Regions from separate parts of the Alkaliphilus crotonatoxidans genome, predicted to be linked through region 1. Evidence: a T-box and tRNA genes for the amino acid it is inferred to sense, from the RefSeq annotation. Region 1 holds a T-box; the other regions hold tRNA genes.
The links. A T-box is a leader RNA that pairs with one kind of tRNA and senses whether it is charged. The one in region 1 lies ahead of alaS (alanine--tRNA ligase), so its partner is inferred to be a tRNA-Ala.

Region 1 (4,050 bases):
AGGGAAAGACAGTGAAGGAGGCATTACAATTAAGTAATCGGGCTGTGGCCGATGCCTTGGATGGACTTCCTCCTGTAAAAATGCACTGCTCAGTTTTGGCGGAACAGGCGGTTAAATCAGCCATCTACCATTATGCAAAGGAAAATAATTTGTATTTTGAAGAATTAGAGGGCTTCGACCCGGATGAAGATCATGATCACCATGATGATTTCGCTGAAGAGCATTAGAAAAATGAAAATGCTAGTTTAAAATGCAAGGATTCCCTTGCATTTTTTTTATAATATAAATTAAAAATAAAATAAGGGTTAGAAAAGAGGGATTAAGGTGAAAATTACAGGACAGCTTATCGGTTTACCAATTTTAAACGAGGAAATAGAAGCTCAATATTTAATAAAGGAGCCAATTTATTTTACCAGTCCGTTAAAGCTATGGGGTTTTTTGATCCAGGGCGCCGAGGGGGGAAAGAAAAAATGGGCTGTCAATATAAACCATATTAAAAAGATCACAAAGGACGGCATATGGATTCAGCATAGAGATGATATTATTAATGTAAAGGGGTACCCCGAAATATTGGCAGCCTGTAATAACAACCATGGAATCATTGGATATGATATAAGGGATCAGTATGGTGAGCTGGTGGGGCTGGTTAAGGATACCATTATAGATGAGGAAAATGGCGTGATAAAGGCCTTTATTATCAGTCAGGGTATCATTTCCGATTTATCGGAGGGATATTCTATTCTGCCCTTGGTGCCGGAAATCAAATTAGAAGATAGTTATGTTCAAATAGAAGCCTTTACCCTAGAGGAACTGCTTTTAAACCAAGAGGGAGGCTTGAAAAAAATGCTTGGTATATATCATAAAAACTGACAAAGAATAAAGTCAATAAGAAAAAGGAGGGGATACAGTGAATCGAGGAACAGTAGTTGGTTTTATAACAGGTGGAATTCTTGGAGCCACAGCAGCCATGTATGCGACTTCGAATATGAGCCCTAGAGAAAGAAAGAAGGCCATGCGACAAACAAGAAGGATGCTGATGAAGGCAACGGGCTTAATGGGGATGAACTTATTCTAGTTAAAAGCAGCTGAAGGGCTGCTTTTAAAATATTTACAATTACCTTTCCAGATTGTAGTAATAGGCAGAATATGCTATGATGGTAATAAGTGCTATCTTTGTAGGCGGGGAGGGATTTTAATGAATGAATCTGCTTTAGAAGCGATATCAAAGGGCGTTAAGGAAATAACGGGAAGCAGTTATTTTGTAAATTTGATAGAGTTAATTACTCAGATTGCTATGTTAATTTTGCTATTGGCCGGAATTTACTACTTAGTTCACATAGGAAACCGCTACGTAGAGAGCAAGCAAAGAATAATACTAAAGCGTAAACAGCTCCTGTCTTTTATGCTAACCCTAGCAGGGATATTTGCCCTATTAATGATCATTAGCATGAGAAGTCTGCTGTTCAATTTATTAACTCCCTTTATCGTTGCCATTGTACTGGCTTACATACTAAATCCCCTGGTTAAATATTTAAATCAATATGGAATAAAGCGATTTTGGGGAGTATTAATTGTTTATTTGGCTATTTCTGTTTTATTATTAACCTTATCCCTTACAATTTTTCCAAAAATGGGAGCAGAGCTAAGAGGCCTTTTGGAAATGCTTCCTGAATTCAGCCATCAAGCCTATGAGTACTTCAATCGTTTTTACCAGAGCCTGAATAGAAACCTTCAAAGTCTACCTCCAGAATTTGGAATACGGGATCTACAGCCTATCAATGCCGATTGGATTCAACAGGTTGTATTAAATGCCTTAACCAGTATAACAAATTCACTTTTGTCGATTTTTTCAAGTATTTTCAGCCTGGTTTTAATTCCGGTATTAACCTTCTATTTCCTGAAGGATGCTGAAATGTTTAAAAAAACAGCAATTCTTATGATTCCAATAAAAAGACGTAAAGGCGTATTGGCAATTTTTAGGGAATTTGATGAGGTGCTGGGGGGATTTATTCGAGGCCAGCTGATTATTGCCTCCTTCGTCGGCATTATGACTACCATTGCACTGTTTGCCTTAAGGGTTAACTTTGCAGTAATTGTAGGAATTATTGTGGCCATTGCCAATGTCATTCCCTATTTTGGTCCAGTGATCGGCATTATTCCAGGCGTATTTTTTGCCCTGCTGGATGGCCCCATGAAGGCCCTTTGGGTAATTGTTATCTTTACAATTATACAACAGATTGAAAGCGGTATACTTTCCCCTAAAATCGTTGGGGCAAGTGTGGGAATCCATCCAGTTTGGGTAATCCTTGCCCTGGTGGTGGGCGGCAAATTCTTTGGTCTTTTGGGGTTGATTTTCGCTGTTCCGGCAGCGGGTGTCATTAAGGTTTTGGGAAAGCATACGATTAATTATATCGTAAGCTTTAAGTAGCTTTGATAAAAAAACTTTGACAAAATTTCATAAGTTTATTATAATTCAAATAAACTAAATATGCCATCGGCAATGACGAGAAGGAGTAATATGGTCATCTTTCTTTTAGAGAGGGGGTTCTGGGCTGAAAAACCCCTAGAAAAGCCATATGAAGCAGTCTCAGAGCTATAATCTTGAAGATAAGTAAAGATTATCGGTAATTCCGTTAACATGTAAATGAAGTCGACCTTTTCAGGTAATTAGGGTGGTACCGCGGGCAATGCTCGTCCCTATATTATTAAATGATAAGGCGGCTTTTTATTTTGCAATTTTTATTAAGGAGGAAAAAAACCATGGAAAAGATGAGCTTGAATGAAATTAGAAAATCCTTTCTGGAATTTTTTGAAGCAAAGGGACACCTGGTAGCCGATAGCTATCCACTAGTACCAATCAATGACAACAGTCTGTTGTTGATTAATGCCGGTATGGCTCCCCTTAAGCCCTATTTTTCTGGGGCGGAGGTCCCTCCCCGGAAGCGAATGGCTACCTGTCAGAAGTGTATCCGTACAGGGGACATAGAAAACGTTGGAAAAACCGCTCGACATGCTACTTTTTTTGAAATGCTGGGTAACTTTTCCTTTGGTGATTATTTCAAAAGAGAGTCAATTCAATGGGGCTGGGAGTTTGTTAGAGATTATTTAAAGCTGCCCCTTGACAGACTTTGGGTAAGTGTCTATTTAGAGGATGATGAGGCCTATCGAATCTGGATCGAGGAGGTAGGAATACCTGCTGAGCGGGTTGTTAAGCTGGGAAAAGAGGATAATTTCTGGGAAATTGACCTGGGACCCTGTGGCCCCTGTTCTGAAATTTACTATGACCGTGGCGAAAAGTATGGCTGCGGACATGACGATTGTAAGCCCGGCTGTGAATGTGACCGATACATCGAATTTTGGAATCATGTTTTCACCCAATATAATAAGGATGCTGAAGGCAATTATAATCCACTGCCCAATCCCAACATCGATACGGGAATGGGACTTGAGCGAATAGCCTGTATTATGCAGCAGGTGGATTCTATTTTCGATATCGATACAATGAAGCACATTTTAGAGAGGGTCTGTGAAGCGACAGGAAGTCAATATCTTGTTAATGGAAAGGATGATACCTCCCTTAGAATTATTACCGACCATATACGGTCCATTACCTTTATGGTGGGAGATGGGATTATTCCCAGTAATGAAGGTAGAGGATACGTTCTGAGAAGAATTATCAGAAGGGCTGCCCGTCATGGAAAGCTATTGGGTAGAAATGAAGCCTTCCTGTATAATCTGGTGGATGCCGTAATCGAAATGTACGGTGAAACCTATCGAGAGCTGGTTGAAAAAAGGGATTATATTCAAAAAGTGTTAAGGATTGAAGAAGAGCGTTTTCAAGAAACCATTCATCAGGGAGTAGATATATTAAATCAATATATTGAAGACCTGGAGAAATCAGGGGGTTCTGTATTAAATGGAGAGGAAGCCTTTAAGCTGTACGACACCTTTGGATTCCCATTGGATTTAACCAAGGAGATCCTAGAAGAAAAGGGAATGACTGTTGACGAGGCAGGCTTTAGTGAAGAAATGGATAAGCAGCGCCATCGG
Region 2 (4,050 bases), on a different contig from region 1:
GACAGCATGGCAGAATAAATGATATGATGTTTAAGTTGTCGCTTTAAGACAGCCGAGGCCTTGGGCCTTGAATTTACAGGTCTTTGAAAACTGAACAGTATAGATATTAAGCCAGCATATAAAAGTCATTTTAAAATGACACCCAGAAATTTTTTTGATTAAGAGTTTGATCCTGGCTCAGGATGAACGCTGGCGGCGTGCCTAACACATGCAAGTCGAGCGGGCTGACGCTCAACACTGAGAATTCAGTATTTTGTCTAAATAGCCAGCGTCAAGGACGGAAGTATGGAGTCCTTCACGCGTTATTTAAGTGACAACACATGTTGTAAAGTGAACTGAATTTTGAGTGTTGAGCGGAAGCTAGCGGCGGACGGGTGAGTAACGCGTGGGCAACCTGCCCTGTACTGAGGGACAACAACGGGAAACCGTTGCTAATACCTCATAATACCTTTTAAAGGCATCTTTTTAAGGTCAAAGATTTATCGGTACAGGATGGGCCCGCGTCTGATTAGCTAGTTGGTGGGGTAATGGCCCACCAAGGCGACGATCAGTAGCCGACCTGAGAGGGTGATCGGCCACACTGGAACTGAGACACGGTCCAGACTCCTACGGGAGGCAGCAGTGGGGAATATTGCACAATGGGCGAAAGCCTGATGCAGCAACGCCGCGTGAGCGATGAAGGCCTTCGGGTCGTAAAGCTCTGTCCTAAGGGAAGAAATTTGACGGTACCTTGGGAGGAAGCCCCGGCTAACTACGTGCCAGCAGCCGCGGTAATACGTAGGGGGCAAGCGTTATCCGGAATCACTGGGCGTAAAGGGTGCGTAGGCGGTCTTACAAGTCAGGGGTGAAAGGCTACGGCTCAACCGTAGTAAGCCTTTGAAACTGTAGGACTTGAGTGCAGGAGAGGAAAGTGGAATTCCTAGTGTAGCGGTGAAATGCGTAGATATTAGGAGGAACACCAGTGGCGAAGGCGACTTTCTGGACTGTAACTGACGCTGAGGCACGAAAGTGTGGGGAGCAAACAGGATTAGATACCCTGGTAGTCCACACCGTAAACGATGAGTGCTAGGTGTTGGGGGTCAAACCTCAGTGCCGCAGCTAACGCATTAAGCACTCCGCCTGGGGAGTACGCTCGCAAGAGTGAAACTCAAAGGAATTGACGGGGACCCGCACAAGCAGCGGAGCATGTGGTTTAATTCGAAGCAACGCGAAGAACCTTACCTGGACTTGACATCCCTCGGACCACTCCTTAATCGGAGTTTTCCCTTCGGGGACTGAGGAGACAGGTGGTGCATGGTTGTCGTCAGCTCGTGTCGTGAGATGTTGGGTTAAGTCCCGCAACGAGCGCAACCCTTGTCTTTAGTTGCCAGCAGTTCGGCTGGGCACTCTAGAGAGACTGCCGGGGATAACTCGGAGGAAGGTGGGGATGACGTCAAATCATCATGCCCCTTATGTTCAGGGCTACACACGTGCTACAATGGCCGATACAAAGGGCAGCGAAGGAGTAATCTGAAGCCAATCCCATAAAGTCGGTCCCAGTTCGGATTGTGGGCTGAAACTCGCCCACATGAAGTTGGAGTTGCTAGTAATCGCGAATCAGAATGTCGCGGTGAATGCGTTCCCGGGTCTTGTACACACCGCCCGTCACACCATGGGAGTCGGAAGCACCCGAAGCCAGCTATCTAACCGTAAGGAGGAAGCTGTCGAAGGTGAAGTCGATGACTGGGGTGAAGTCGTAACAAGGTAGCCGTATCGGAAGGTGCGGCTGGATCACCTCCTTTCTAAGGAGCTTAGGCTTAAGCTATACTGTTTAGTTTTGAAAGACTTTAAGCAGATGGCCGAAAGTTAAAATAACTTTCGTGGCAGTCCGCTTAGTTAAAAATTCTGGAATTCATAACAATAGTTTTGATGCAATACAAATGAATGGAAGAATTTTTAACATCATAAAAAACCTGGGGGCGTAGCTCAGTTGGGAGAGCACCTGCCTTGCAAGCAGGGGGTCAGGAGTTCGACTCTCCTCGTCTCCACCATTGTTCCTTGAAAACTGCACAATGTTTAAAAGTAAAGCTGAGAATAATACACAGCGTAAGCTGTTGTATGCATCAATTACTCTTTAAGTTAATGTTGATCATTAACTGAACGATTATTAGCATGGTCAAGCTAATAAGGGCAGAGGGTGGATGCCTTGGCACCAGGAGCCGACGAAGGACGTGGTAAGCTGCGATAAGCATCGGGGAGCTGCAAGCAAGCTTTGATCCGGTGATTTCCGAATGGGGAAACCCACTTGAAGTAATGTTCAAGTATCATTTACTGAATCCATAGGTAAATGAAGGTAGACCAGGGGAACTGAAACATCTAAGTACCCTGAGGAAGAGAAAGAAAAATCGATTCCCTTAGTAGCGGCGAGCGAAATGGGATGAGCCCAAACCGATAGGGTTTACTCTATCGGGGTTGCGGACACAGTCTTAAGAAGGCGGCTATTGTAATAGAAGAGGTCTGGAAGGGCCCACCATAGAAGGTAATAGTCCTGTATATGAAACAAGAAGGCCTTTGACTGTGCTCCAGAGTACCACGGGACACGTGAAACCCTGTGGGAAGCTGGGGGGACCACCCCCCAAGGCTAAATACTACCTGGTGACCGATAGCGCATAGTACCGTGAGGGAAAGGTGAAAAGAACCCCGGAAGGGGAGTGAAATAGAACCTGAAACCCTTTGCTTACAAGCTGTGGGAGCACTTTTTATGTGTGACCGCGTACTTTTTGTAGAACGGGCCAACGAGTTATGGTATGAAGCAAGGTTAAGCACTTCAGGTGCGAAGCCGTAGCGAAAGCGAGTCTTAACTGGGCGCTTAGTTTCATGCCATAGACCCGAAACCAGGCGACCTACCCATGGACAGGATGAAGCGGAAGTAAAATTTCGTGGAGGTCCGAACCGATTGACGTTGAAAAGTCACCGGATGAGCTGTGGGTAGCGGTGAAATTCCAATCGAGCTTGGAGATAGCTGGTTCTCGCCGAAATAGCTTTAGGGCTAGCCTCAGGTTTAGAGATGCGGAGGTAGAGCACTGAATGGTCTAGGGGCCTTCACCGGTTACCAAAACCTATCAAACTCCGAATGCCGTTATCTTTTACCTGGGAGTCAGACTGCGAGTGATAAGATCCGTAGTCAAGAGGGAAACAGCCCAGACCATCAGCTAAGGTCCCTAAGTATACGTTAAGTGGAAAAGGATGTGGAGTTGCACAGACAACCAGGATGTTGGCTTAGAAGCAGCCACTCATTTAAAGAGTGCGTAATAGCTCACTGGTCGAGTGATTCTGCGCCGAAAATGTCCGGGGCTCAAACGTATCACCGAAGCTATGGATGCTGACGTAATCATTAGTACTTTTATGATCCAATGCTGACGCATGAGGACATTTAGCGAAAACAAACTTAGCCATCCGCTAGGATTAAATCAATGTTTTCGCCAAATACCTTAAGCTCAAAGCTATTTATGAAAGTAGTAATGATTACGTCAGCGTGGTAGGCGAGCATTCTGTAAGGGTTGAAGCTGTACCGGAAGGAGCAGTGGACTTTACAGAAGAGAGAATGTTGGCATGAGTAACGAGAGGCAGGTGAGAATCCTGCCCGTCGAAAACCTAAGGTTTCCTGAGGAAGGTTCGTCCGCTCAGGGTTAGTCGGGACCTAAGCCGAGGCCGAAGGGCGTAGGCGATGGACAACAGGTTGAGATTCCTGTACCACCTGTAATCGCTTGAGAGATGGGGTGACACAGTAGGATAGGTCATGCGCACCGTTGGTTGTGTGCGTCTAAGCTGGTAGGGAGTTAGGATAGGCAAATCCGTCTTAACATATCCTGAGAAGTGATGGGGAGCGAAATTTAAGTAGCGAACTGATTGATTCCACACTGTCAAGAAAAGCCTCTATCGAGATTATTAGGTGCCCGTACCGCAAACCGACACAGGTAGGTGAGGAGAGAATCCTAAGACGAACGGGAGAACTATTGTTAAGGAACTCGGCAAAATGACCCCGTAACTTCGGGAGAAGGGGTGCCGGAA
Region 3 (4,050 bases), on a different contig from region 1:
TTAACCTTCCAGCACCGGGCAGGCGTCAGCCCCTATACGTCGTCTTTCGACTTAGCAGAGACCTATGTTTTTGCTAAACAGTCGCTTGGGCCTATTCTCTGCGGCCGGATCAGGCTTACGGAGTAAATCCTTCACCTATTCCGGCACCCCTTCTCCCGAAGTTACGGGGTCATTTTGCCGAGTTCCTTAACAATAGTTCTCCCGTTCGTCTTAGGATTCTCTCCTCACCTACCTGTGTCGGTTTGCGGTACGGGCACCTAATAATCTCGATAGAGGCTTTTCTTGACAGTGTGGAATCAATCAGTTCGCTACTTAAATTTCGCTCCCCATCACTTCTCAGGATATGTTAAGACGGATTTGCCTATCCTAACTCCCTACCAGCTTAGACGCACACAACCAACGGTGCGCATGACCTATCCTACTGTGTCACCCCATCTCTCAAGCGATTACAGGTGGTACAGGAATCTCAACCTGTTGTCCATCGCCTACGCCCTTCGGCCTCGGCTTAGGTCCCGACTAACCCTGAGCGGACGAACCTTCCTCAGGAAACCTTAGGTTTTCGACGGGCAGGATTCTCACCTGCCTCTCGTTACTCATGCCAACATTCTCTCTTCTGTAAAGTCCACTGCTCCTTCCGGTACAGCTTCAACCCTTACAGAATGCTCGCCTACCACGCTGACGTAATCATTACTACTTTCATAAATAGCTTTGAGCTTAAGGTATTTGGCGAAAACATTGATTTAATCCTAGCGGATGGCTAAGTTTGTTTTCGCTAAATGTCCTCATGCGTCAGCATTGGATCATAAAAGTACTAATGATTACGTCAGCATCCATAGCTTCGGTGATACGTTTGAGCCCCGGACATTTTCGGCGCAGAATCACTCGACCAGTGAGCTATTACGCACTCTTTAAATGAGTGGCTGCTTCTAAGCCAACATCCTGGTTGTCTGTGCAACTCCACATCCTTTTCCACTTAACGTATACTTAGGGACCTTAGCTGATGGTCTGGGCTGTTTCCCTCTTGACTACGGATCTTATCACTCGCAGTCTGACTCCCAGGTAAAAGATAACGGCATTCGGAGTTTGATAGGTTTTGGTAACCGGTGAAGGCCCCTAGACCATTCAGTGCTCTACCTCCGCATCTCTAAACCTGAGGCTAGCCCTAAAGCTATTTCGGCGAGAACCAGCTATCTCCAAGCTCGATTGGAATTTCACCGCTACCCACAGCTCATCCGGTGACTTTTCAACGTCAATCGGTTCGGACCTCCACGAAATTTTACTTCCGCTTCATCCTGTCCATGGGTAGGTCGCCTGGTTTCGGGTCTATGGCATGAAACTAAGCGCCCAGTTAAGACTCGCTTTCGCTACGGCTTCGCACCTGAAGTGCTTAACCTTGCTTCATACCATAACTCGTTGGCCCGTTCTACAAAAAGTACGCGGTCACACATAAAAAGTGCTCCCACAGCTTGTAAGCAAAGGGTTTCAGGTTCTATTTCACTCCCCTTCCGGGGTTCTTTTCACCTTTCCCTCACGGTACTATGCGCTATCGGTCACCAGGTAGTATTTAGCCTTGGGGGGTGGTCCCCCCAGCTTCCCACAGGGTTTCACGTGTCCCGTGGTACTCTGGAGCACAGTCAAAGGCCTTCTTGTTTCATATACAGGACTATTACCTTCTATGGTGGGCCCTTCCAGACCTCTTCTATTACAATAGCCGCCTTCTTAAGACTGTGTCCGCAACCCCGATAGAGTAAACCCTATCGGTTTGGGCTCATCCCATTTCGCTCGCCGCTACTAAGGGAATCGATTTTTCTTTCTCTTCCTCAGGGTACTTAGATGTTTCAGTTCCCCTGGTCTACCTTCATTTACCTATGGATTCAGTAAATGATACTTGAACATTACTTCAAGTGGGTTTCCCCATTCGGAAATCACCGGATCAAAGCTTGCTTGCAGCTCCCCGATGCTTATCGCAGCTTACCACGTCCTTCGTCGGCTCCTGGTGCCAAGGCATCCACCCTCTGCCCTTATTAGCTTGACCATGCTAATAATCGTTCAGTTAATGATCAACATTAACTTAAAGAGTAATTGATGCATACAACAGCTTACGCTGTGTATTATTCTCAGCTTTACTTTTAAACATTGTGCAGTTTTCAAGGAACAATCGGTGGAGACGGAGCGAGAGTCGAACTCCTGACCCCCTGCTTGCAAGGCAGGTGCTCTCCCAACTGAGCTACGCCCCCAGGTGTTCTTAGTGGACTCGTTAACCACATTCTTCCGATTCATTTGTATTGCGATCAACAAGCTGATTGTTATGAATTCCAGAATTTTTAACTAAGCGGGACTGCCACGAAAGTTCATTTTGAACTTTCGGCCATCTGCTTAAAGGTCTTTCAAAACTAAACAGTATAGCTTAAGCCTAAGCTCCTTAGAAAGGAGGTGATCCAGCCGCACCTTCCGATACGGCTACCTTGTTACGACTTCACCCCAGTCATCGACTTCACCTTCGACAGCTTCCTCCTTACGGTTAGATAGCTGGCTTCGGGTGCTTCCGACTCCCATGGTGTGACGGGCGGTGTGTACAAGACCCGGGAACGCATTCACCGCGACATTCTGATTCGCGATTACTAGCAACTCCAACTTCATGTGGGCGAGTTTCAGCCCACAATCCGAACTGGGACCGACTTTATGGGATTGGCTTCAGATTACTCCTTCGCTGCCCTTTGTATCGGCCATTGTAGCACGTGTGTAGCCCTGAACATAAGGGGCATGATGATTTGACGTCATCCCCACCTTCCTCCGAGTTATCCCCGGCAGTCTCTCTAGAGTGCCCAGCCGAACTGCTGGCAACTAAAGACAAGGGTTGCGCTCGTTGCGGGACTTAACCCAACATCTCACGACACGAGCTGACGACAACCATGCACCACCTGTCTCCTCAGTCCCCGAAGGGAAAACTCCGATTAAGGAGTGGTCCGAGGGATGTCAAGTCCAGGTAAGGTTCTTCGCGTTGCTTCGAATTAAACCACATGCTCCGCTGCTTGTGCGGGTCCCCGTCAATTCCTTTGAGTTTCACTCTTGCGAGCGTACTCCCCAGGCGGAGTGCTTAATGCGTTAGCTGCGGCACTGAGGTTTGACCCCCAACACCTAGCACTCATCGTTTACGGTGTGGACTACCAGGGTATCTAATCCTGTTTGCTCCCCACACTTTCGTGCCTCAGCGTCAGTTACAGTCCAGAAAGTCGCCTTCGCCACTGGTGTTCCTCCTAATATCTACGCATTTCACCGCTACACTAGGAATTCCACTTTCCTCTCCTGCACTCAAGTCCTACAGTTTCAAAGGCTTACTACGGTTGAGCCGTAGCCTTTCACCCCTGACTTGTAAGACCGCCTACGCACCCTTTACGCCCAGTGATTCCGGATAACGCTTGCCCCCTACGTATTACCGCGGCTGCTGGCACGTAGTTAGCCGGGGCTTCCTCCCAAGGTACCGTCAAATTTCTTCCCTTAGGACAGAGCTTTACGACCCGAAGGCCTTCATCGCTCACGCGGCGTTGCTGCATCAGGCTTTCGCCCATTGTGCAATATTCCCCACTGCTGCCTCCCGTAGGAGTCTGGACCGTGTCTCAGTTCCAGTGTGGCCGATCACCCTCTCAGGTCGGCTACTGATCGTCGCCTTGGTGGGCCATTACCCCACCAACTAGCTAATCAGACGCGGGCCCATCCTGTACCGATAAATCTTTGACCTTAAAAAGATGCCTTTAAAAGGTATTATGAGGTATTAGCAACGGTTTCCCGTTGTTGTCCCTCAGTACAGGGCAGGTTGCCCACGCGTTACTCACCCGTCCGCCGCTAGCTTCCGCTCAACACTCAAAATTCAGTTCACTTTACAACATGTGTTGTCACTTAAATAACGCGTGAAGGACTCCATACTTCCGTCCTTGACGCTGGCTATTTAGACAAAATACTGAATTCTCAGTGTTGAGCGTCAGCCCGCTCGACTTGCATGTGTTAGGCACGCCGCCAGCGTTCATCCTGAGCCAGGATCAAACTCTTAAT

Region 2: it has a tRNA-Ala gene. The T-box ahead of alaS (alanine--tRNA ligase) is inferred to sense a tRNA for this amino acid. The anticodon was not compared.
Region 3: it has a tRNA-Ala gene. The T-box ahead of alaS (alanine--tRNA ligase) is inferred to sense a tRNA for this amino acid. The anticodon was not compared.

What each region holds. Positions count from the first base shown of each region.
Region 1 is NZ_BAAHXS010000006.1:941,223-945,272, reverse strand. Features, by position in the region: gene nifU (Fe-S cluster assembly scaffold protein NifU) at 1-227, shown strand, start outside; gene ACYQ1I_RS16550 (PRC-barrel domain-containing protein) at 325-870, shown strand; gene ACYQ1I_RS16545 (hypothetical protein) at 908-1,075, shown strand; gene ACYQ1I_RS16540 (AI-2E family transporter) at 1,196-2,428, shown strand; T-box leader at 2,492-2,702, shown strand; gene alaS (alanine--tRNA ligase) at 2,761-4,050, shown strand, end outside.
Region 2 is NZ_BAAHXS010000004.1:234,798-238,847, reverse strand. Features, by position in the region: rRNA gene ACYQ1I_RS03680 (16S ribosomal RNA) at 155-1,781, shown strand; tRNA gene ACYQ1I_RS03675 (tRNA-Ala) at 1,955-2,030, shown strand; rRNA gene ACYQ1I_RS03670 (23S ribosomal RNA) at 2,154-4,050, shown strand, end outside.
Region 3 is NZ_BAAHXS010000004.1:228,088-232,137, forward strand. Features, by position in the region: rRNA gene ACYQ1I_RS03600 (23S ribosomal RNA) at 1-2,035, opposite strand, end outside; tRNA gene ACYQ1I_RS03605 (tRNA-Ala) at 2,163-2,237, opposite strand; rRNA gene ACYQ1I_RS03610 (16S ribosomal RNA) at 2,427-4,050, opposite strand, start outside.